One region of the Psychrobacillus sp. FSL K6-4046 genome, then DNA from elsewhere that is predicted to be linked to it. Evidence: riboswitches for the same ligand, from Rfam matches in the RefSeq annotation. Region 1 holds a riboswitch; each other region holds the start of a gene.
What was found. Region 1 has a riboswitch for S-adenosylmethionine ahead of metK (methionine adenosyltransferase). Riboswitches for the same ligand answer to the same signal wherever they lie in the genome.
Positions count from the first base shown of each region.

Region 2: linked by a shared signal. The riboswitch ahead of MKY09_RS01020 (PLP-dependent transferase) and the one ahead of metK (methionine adenosyltransferase) in region 1 are both predicted to bind S-adenosylmethionine.
Region 3: linked by a shared signal. The riboswitch ahead of MKY09_RS10410 (MetQ/NlpA family ABC transporter substrate-binding protein) and the one ahead of metK (methionine adenosyltransferase) in region 1 are both predicted to bind S-adenosylmethionine.
Region 4: linked by a shared signal. The riboswitch ahead of metA (homoserine O-succinyltransferase) and the one ahead of metK (methionine adenosyltransferase) in region 1 are both predicted to bind S-adenosylmethionine.

Region 1 is NZ_CP152020.1:1,252,930-1,255,116, forward strand. Features, by position in the region: gene pckA (phosphoenolpyruvate carboxykinase (ATP)) at 1-577, opposite strand, end outside; SAM riboswitch class I at 795-912, shown strand; gene metK (methionine adenosyltransferase) at 1,104-2,187, shown strand, end outside.
Region 2 is NZ_CP152020.1:192,347-194,533, forward strand. Features, by position in the region: gene MKY09_RS01015 (glycerol-3-phosphate acyltransferase) at 1-587, opposite strand, end outside; SAM riboswitch class I at 732-848, shown strand; gene MKY09_RS01020 (PLP-dependent transferase) at 970-2,187, shown strand, end outside.
Region 3 is NZ_CP152020.1:2,102,035-2,104,221, forward strand. Features, by position in the region: gene MKY09_RS10405 (hypothetical protein) at 78-731, shown strand; SAM riboswitch class I at 1,057-1,170, shown strand; gene MKY09_RS10410 (MetQ/NlpA family ABC transporter substrate-binding protein) at 1,264-2,073, shown strand.
Region 4 is NZ_CP152020.1:2,024,917-2,027,103, forward strand. Features, by position in the region: gene metA (homoserine O-succinyltransferase) at 408-1,316, opposite strand; SAM riboswitch class I at 1,462-1,565, opposite strand; gene abc-f (ABC-F type ribosomal protection protein) at 1,650-2,187, opposite strand, start outside.

The DNA.
Region 1 (2,187 bases):
CGTATTCCGTACCACCGATTAAAACGATGCGTTTTTCCATGGATACAATGATAAATGTTTCTGAATTAGTTCCGTCAACAGCAGGATTTGCTTTGAAGTTCGGAGCACTAATGACAGTGAAGTCTGCTTTATGAGATATTAACTCCTCTTCAGAAGGACGAATGAATAATTGGTGAGCAAACAGGTTATGCCAAGCGTATTCGTTGATTACTTGGATGCTTAAACGTGAATCCTTGTCTGCACCAGCGTATCCTTTAAAGACGAATAGTTCATTTTTTTCCTTTAAATAGTTCATAACTTTTGAATATAATGCTTCAAAGTGCGAAGATGAGATAGGTTGGTTTACAGATCCCCAATCGATTTTGTCTTTTGAGATAGGTTCCTCAACTATATACTTGTCTTTTGGAGAACGTCCTGTATATTTGCCCGTCTCTGCTTTAACAGCTCCAGTGGAAGTTAGTACTGCTTCTCCTCTTGACGTAGCTTTTTCCACTAATTGTGGTACTGATAATTGCAGGCTAATATTATTACCAGCTAACAATTCGTTCAGTTCGCTCACAGTATCGATTGAATTCATATAGTATTACCATCCTTTATTAAAGTTTTTAGCTCTTCACGGAAACATCATAAAGAGGATTTTTCGTTGATATGTGAAATAGTATAACACATTAAACTAAATAGTCTACACTAATTAAAGCTCAAAAAATGATTTTTTTTTGTAATTGTGAATAAATAACAAATTTACCTGTTGACTTATTTTGCTAATATACGTATGATGGTGAATTGAACGGATACTCTTATTCCGAGCGTGTGGAGGGGTTCAGGCCCTATGAAACCCGGCAACCTGTAATTATACTTACGTTACAAAGGTGCCAAACCTGATACAAGGTGAAATTCCTTGATTGATAAGAGTGAAAGGTGTTTATGATATTAATCCCTTTCCTCATGTAACTACGTGAGTGAGAGGTTTTTTTATATTACATCGCCCTAAATCCTTGTGTGCCAAGTCCGAAACGGCTTCAAGTTTACTATAGGCTTGACATGGGAATGAGTACCGTATCAATTCCTGAGAGAAATCTCGCAGGACATAGGAGGGAATTTTTTTGACACAAAGACGATTATTTACATCGGAATCAGTAACAGAAGGTCATCCAGATAAAATTTGTGACCAAATATCAGATGCTATCTTAGATGCGATTTTAACGGAAGATCCAAACGCTCGTGTAGCTTGTGAAACAACAGTTACTACAGGTTTGGTTTTAGTTGCTGGAGAAATCACAACCTCTACTTATGTAGACATTCCAAAAGTAGTGCGAGCTACTATTCAAGAAATTGGATATACGCGAGCTAAATATGGTTTTGACTCAGAAACGTCAGCAGTTCTTACAGCTATCGATGAGCAATCGGTTGATATCGCTATGGGAGTTGACCAAGCACTAGAAGCTCGAGAAGGTTCGATGTCTGATTCTGATATTGAAGCAATCGGAGCTGGGGACCAAGGTTTAATGTTTGGCTATGCTTGTAATGAAACACCAGAGCTTATGCCACTTCCAATTAGCCTAGCCCACAAATTAGCTCGCCGATTAGCTGAGGTTCGTAAAGACGAAACATTAGATTACTTACGACCAGATGGTAAAACACAAGTAACAGTAGAATATGACGAAAATAACAATCCAGTTCATATCGATACGATTGTTATTTCCACACAGCATCATCCGGAAGTAACGTTAGAACAAATTCAAAAAGATTTAAAAGAACATGTTATTAAACCAGTAGTTCCTACTAATTTAATAACAGACGAAACAAAGTACTTTATCAATCCGACTGGTCGCTTTGTTATCGGTGGTCCACAAGGGGATGCAGGTTTGACAGGTCGTAAAATTATCGTAGATACTTACGGTGGGTATGCTCGTCATGGAGGAGGAGCTTTCTCTGGTAAGGATCCAACAAAAGTAGACCGTTCTGCAGCTTATGCAGCTCGTTATGTGGCAAAGAATATTGTTGCAGCTGGTCTTGCTGATCGTTGTGAGGTACAGCTTGCTTATGCAATCGGAGTAGCACAGCCTGTATCAATTGCTATTGATACATTTGAAACAGGTAAAGTATCCGAAGCAGATTTGGTAACTTATATCCGTGAGCTATTTGACCTTCGCCCAGCTGGCATAATTAAAATGTTAGACCTTCGTC
Region 2 (2,187 bases), 1.1 Mb from region 1:
CGTATTAATCGTTGGACATTCTCTATGTGTAAGAAGGAAGCCATTAAAAATAGGAAGCCTGCTATTAAGATTGGCCCTGTTCCATCTGCTGTCCAGACAGAGGCTCCTAAAAATATGAGGTAAAAAAACAAAACCCCAATCAACAAATAATCTGTTAAAAGTGTAACGCAGATTAATATAAGCAATCCAGCCAGTCCGACCGGCCAATGTAATGCAAGTAAAACCCCGATAATGGAGGCTGTGCCTTTCCCACCTTTAAATTTTGTGAAAACTGGAAAGTTGTGTCCTAAAATAACCGCGGCACCAGCTAGATAAAGAAGTAGATCCAGCTCTGATGAACTAAACAAGCTCCACTGCTCAGAAAGTACACGTACGCCAATAATCATAATGGCACCCTTTAATATATCTATGACTCCCACTAAAACACCATACTTCCAGCCAAGTACGACAGTAGCATTGGATGCTCCGGAATTATTTAGACCTTCTTTTTTTATATTAACTCCACTCATCCATTGAGCGAGTTTAGATCCATGTAGCGAACCAATAATGTAGCCAGTTAGGAGAATGCTAACAATCCAAACAACCATTCTATGACACCCCTTATAAAATTATTCTATCTATTATATTAAACGATTAAAAAAAGAAGAAGTTTCAGAATTTTTATAAAATGACTTGACATCTAAATATATGGAGACTTATACTGTGTAACAAGATGGAATACTAATCAAATACTCTTATCAAGAGTGACTGAGGGAATAGGCCCTAAGAAGTCCGGCAACCACCAAGTTCTATAACTTGGAAAGGTGCTAAATCCTACAAATTCTTTAATAGAATTTGGAAGATAAGAGGAGGAACATGTCATCAATTTGACCCCTCTTCTTAATTGAAGAGGGGTTTTTATAGTTGTCAGTTCTATAATCCTCTCTGGCCTCCAGCATCCATCTAATCTACTAAATCGGAGGAATTCAAATGACTAATCTTCAAAAAGAAACACTTCTATTACACGGTGGACAAACGCCTGATCCAGTGACAGGATCTAGAGCAGTACCTATTTACAAAACAACCTCATATGTATTTCAAAGCACAGAGCATGCACAAAATCTATTTGCCTTGAAAGAGACTGGTAATATCTATTCCAGAATCACAAACCCAACAGTAGATGTTTTTGAACAAAGAATTGCATTACTGGAAGGAGGAACAGCAGCAGTAGCACTTTCCTCAGGAGCAGCAGCTATAGCATTTTCTATTTTGAACATTGCTGGAGCTGGAGATGAAATTATAGCTGCTGAAAATTTATACGGAGGAACTTTTAATCTATTTGCACATACACTCCCACGTTATGGGATTACAGTAAAATTCGTAGATTCCTCTGACCCAGAAAATTTCCGTAAAGCTGTTACAGAGAAAACGAAAGGCTTCTTTGCAGAAATCATTGGAAATCCAAGCTTAAATGTTCTAGACGTAGAAGCTGTTTCAAAAATTTCCAATGAAGTAGGAGTTCCATTATTAGTAGATAACACATTTGCTACACCTTTTGGTTCAAATCCTATAGAGTATGGAGCTAACATTGTTATACATTCTGCAACGAAGTGGATTGGAGGACATGGGACAACAATTGGTGGTGTAGTAGTAGATGGAGGGAATTTCAATTGGAACTCCGATAAATTTCCGGGATTTACAGAGCCTGATGTTACTTATCATGGGCTACGTTATGGAATCGACGTACCAAATGTGGCATTTGCAATTAAGCTAAGAGTTCAGTTGCTTCGGGATTTTGGTCCTACTCTTAGCCCAGAGGCAGCATTTTCCTTTCTTCAAGGACTAGAAACACTTCACTTAAGAGTGCCAAAACATAACGAAAATGCACAGAAGATTGCAGAGTACTTAAATGCAAATGAGGAAGTGTCATGGGTTAACTACTTAGGGCTTGAAAACCATCCAACGCACGAGCTGGCTAAAAAGTATTTAAAAAATGGCTTCGGTTCTATTCTGACATTTGGAGTGAAGGGAGGCAGAGAAGCAGGTAGACAAATTATTGATAATATTGAAATTTGGTCTCATGTTGCTAATGTAGGAGACGCAAAATCCTTAATTATCCACCCAGCTTCTACTACTCACCAACAGCTTACTCCCGAGGATTTAGTAAAATCAGGTGTTACAGAGGATCTAATCCGCTTGTCTGTTGGC
Region 3 (2,187 bases), 850 kb from region 1:
AAGCCTATATATTAATTTATTTCAAAATATGAATGTAATTTATGTTACAATTGGTTAATTATTGTAGGAGGTAAAAAATGAAAAAAAATATTTTTATAGCGATTGTATTTACTTTAGTAGCGATATTTTCCTTCACTATCACATCAGAAGCTTCATCAACACAAGTTATGTGGGGGAAAACGGAATTAAAAAAAGGTCAGATTGGTAAAGTAACACTTTACGCAGATGTGGCAACATATAAGGCGGATGGCTCTAGAGGAAAAGTGTTACCAGCAGGTGGAGAGTATCGTGTCTATACATTCCGTACAGATATATACGGAGGAGAATACGGTCTAGGGGACGGATTGTTTGTCAATATGTACAGTGCTTTAAAGTATGAAACGCCTTCTAAAGCAAAACTTGCATTATTAGTAGATTCTTCTACAAAAGTTATGTGGGGAAAAACGGAACTTAAAGCAGGTCAAATCGGAAAGGTTACAATCCTTAAGGAAACTACTTTATTTAAAGTAATTAATAGTGTTGATGGTGGCGAACCTGGTCTTGAACCTATCCGACAATTAATGCCTAACGAAGAATTCCGAGTGTATTCAGCTAAACAACCACTTGATGGATATGTTCCCATGTATGGTCTAGGTGGTGGGTATTATATTGTACAAAACAATACCATGTTAAATGGAGTTACTGTAAAGTATGAAACTCCATCTAGAGCAAAACTTGCATTACTGAATTAAAATAGTCACCGAAGGGGCTTTAGTAAAAAAATGCACATAAAAAGTGAGCTTGGAGATACATTTCCAGCTCACTTTTTATATGAATTTTAAATCACCCCTTACCTTTAACATAACCATGAAAATAAAGCGTAAAGCTAAATGTAAACCTTTTAAATGCTCCCATCTTAGTATTTCCACATAAATCACTTTTGTATAATTATTTATATAATATTCTATTTGAATTTTTCTAAACAATTATAAAAATATAAAAATATCTATTGACTTCAATAGAGCAGTGTAGTAAATTCTTTCTATAGTAAAAACGAAAAACTTAATAGATTATTATCTCTTATCAAGAGTAGCTGAGGGACTGGCCCGTTGAAGCTCGGCAACCATCTATACTAAAAAAGTATAGAAAGGTGCTAAATCCTGCAAAACATTTTGTTTTGGAAGATAAGAGAGGACAATACATATTTGTGTGCCTCTCTTTCTTTTGAAAGAGAGGCTTTTATATTTATTCGTTTTTATTAATACATATTCAGGAGGAATTACAATGAAAAAATTTAGCTTAGTGTTATCAGGAGTTTTATTAACAGGGTTGCTCTCGGCTTGTGGTGATGATGCTACATCAGGACCATTAGATGAAAATAAATTAGTTGTTGGCGTTACGTCAGGTCCACATGAACAAGTTACTGAGGTTGTTGCTGAAATTGCAGCACGTGATGGACTAGAAATTGAGATTAAGGCTTTTTCAGATTTCATACTTCCAAACACTGCCCTTGATGAAGGAAGCTTGGACGCAAACAGTTATCAAACTCTACCTTTTCTTGACTCATTTAACGAAAATAATGATACAGAGCTAGTACCAGTCGCTGAGACTATTTTACTTCCAATGGGCGTTTATTCTGAAAAGTATACATCCTTCGATGAACTGCCAGATGGAGCTACCTTTGGACTACCGAATGATCCAACACAAGGTGCACGAGCTTTAGACATATTAGAAGTAAATGGTTTTATCAAAGTGAAAGAAGGTAAAAAAGGAAATGCTTCTATTCATGACATTGAAGAAAACCCTAAAAACCTTGAATTCGTTGAATTAGAGGCAGCGCAAATAGTAAAACAGCTTAGTGAGGTCGATGCTGCAGCAATCAATTCCAATTATGCTTTAGAAGCTGGTATTAACCCTGGAGAAGAATCAATTTTGTTAGAGTCAGCTGATTCCCCATACGTTAACCATATTGTTGTTCGTAAGGAAAACGAAAATGATCCTGCCATCCAAAAATTCATTAAAGCATACCATTCCGACGAAGTTAGAGAATTTATTGAAGAAGAATTCCAAGGCTCCGCACTAGCAGGTTGGTAAATTAGAAAAGCGTAGGCGCCTATCTCTAATCGACAGGCAAATGGGAAAATGCGAGGAGGCAGGTCCACAGCCACCGGAGTATTTTCCCATTTGACCCCGAGGGGCAAGGCGCCG
Region 4 (2,187 bases), 770 kb from region 1:
ATGTGTATCCACAAAATACAATGTCTCTTCAATTTTGTCTTCCCTAATATTTGAATAAATAAAACTAAAATCAATAAAAAACTCCTGAATATTAAAACAGGAGTTTATATGTGTCAATTTCAAAATTCCTGTTTTTATAGAAAAACACGAACAATTAAAAGAGAACAATAAAATTTATATGATTTTTAATAATAAAGTAGAATTGACTTTCGCTCATATCGCGGACGCTTTCCGTGGCGTGAGTGATAAGCCATCACCCATCGCTTTCGCACGTGGTTGTAACGTTTTTATCTGTCTCACTCATCCCTGCTTACGTCGCCGCCCTCCGCTGCAATCAATATATATAATGTTCACTTTTAATCTTTAAAATGCTTTTTATGAAATTGACTCATATATAATTTTTCTATTTACTCCCAGTTATAAGGAGTAGCCTGATAAACATAGTAATTCAACCAATTAGAAAATAATAAATGTGTATGTGCCCTCCATGTATTTAATGGCTTATTAGAGGGATTATTATTTGGGAAATAGTATTTGGGCATCTCAATATCTATTCCTTTAGTTATGTCTCTATGATATTCCTCTGCTAATGTGTGCGCATCATACTCTAAATGACCAGTGACCATCACCATTTTATTGTCGTTCGATTTTACAAGAAACACACCTGCTTCCTCCGAAGTGGATAAAATAGTTAGTCGCTCATGCTTTTCTATTTCTTCTTCAGATACAGAAGTGTAACGAGATACGGGAGCATTAAACTCTTCATTAAATCCTCTTATTAAATTCTCCACTTGGTCAGTTAATATATGCCGATACACTCCCGAGCATTTACGAGAAAGTGTGAATTTATCTATACCAAAATGATAATACAGTGCAGCCTGCGCGCCCCAACAAATATGTAAGGTGGAGGTAACATTTGATTTAGACCATTCCATTATTTCCTTCATTTCATTCCAGTAATCGACCTCCTCAAATGGCAACTGTTCTACTGGAGCACCAGTGATAATCATCCCATCAAACTTTTTTTCTCTTATTTGATCAAATGTCGTGTAGAAAGTATCCAAATGGGTTTTGCTGGCATTCTTGGATTCATGCGTCGCTGTATTCATAAAGGTTATATTCACTTGTATTGGGGTATTCCCCAGAAGCCTTAATAGCTGAAGCTCCGTTTTTTCCTTCTCAGGCATTAGATTAAAAATAATAATGTTAAGTGGACGGATGTCCTGCTTGTAAGCACGCTCTTGATCCATGAGAAAAATTTTCTCTTCTTTTAACAGCTTAGCTGCAGGTAATTGTTTCGGAATATTGATAGGCAATGACTTTCCCCTCCCAATGAAATGTGCAAGAGCACCTGTGATTTCGCCTCAAACTAAGTAGGAAATCGAACAGGAGCAAGGCAATTATTAAAATAAATACCTCTCTTTCCATGTAAGAAAAGAGAGGCAGGAATTTGCTAACTAGCTCTTATCTTCCAAGATCGTCTTGTTAGGAATTAGCACCTTTCTGTACAACAGAGGTTGCCGAAGTATCACAGGGCCTAATCCCTCCACTTCTCTTGATAAGAATATTAAATTATTTAAATTATTCGTTAATAAGTTATATTAGCACGCTCTATTACTTATATCAACCCATTTTGAAAAGTATTCGGGTCATTCTGCTAAATCTAGCCATTTCTCCAATAATTGCTCCAATTGCTCCTCTACCCGAAGTTTTTCCAAGCTTAATGCCTCATAATTTTCCCAATCATTCTCTATGCTAATTTGTTTAGTTAGCTCACCTATAACATTTTCGAGCTCACTTATTCGCTTTTCCAAAGGAATTTCCTTTTGTTGTTTGGCAGGTGTTGCTTCTTTTAATGGCTGATTGATTATTTCTTTCCTAGTATTTTCTTTCGAGCAAAACTCATTCCATTTTTCCCTTGCCCATTCGTAAGGGCCTTCAAATGTGGTAAGCTCGCCATGCTCTAGCCAAGCAGTCCTTGGAAATAGTTTATTTAGAAAATATCTATCGTGAGATACAGCAATAATAGTCCCTGTAAAATCATCTAGCGCTTCCTCTAATACTTCTCGTGAATCAATATCAAGATGATTCGTTGGCTCATCTAATATGAGACAATTTATGTCTTGATGCATTAGCTGAGCAAGACGGAGTCGCATTCTTTCTCCTCCGCTTAAATCAGCAATTCTT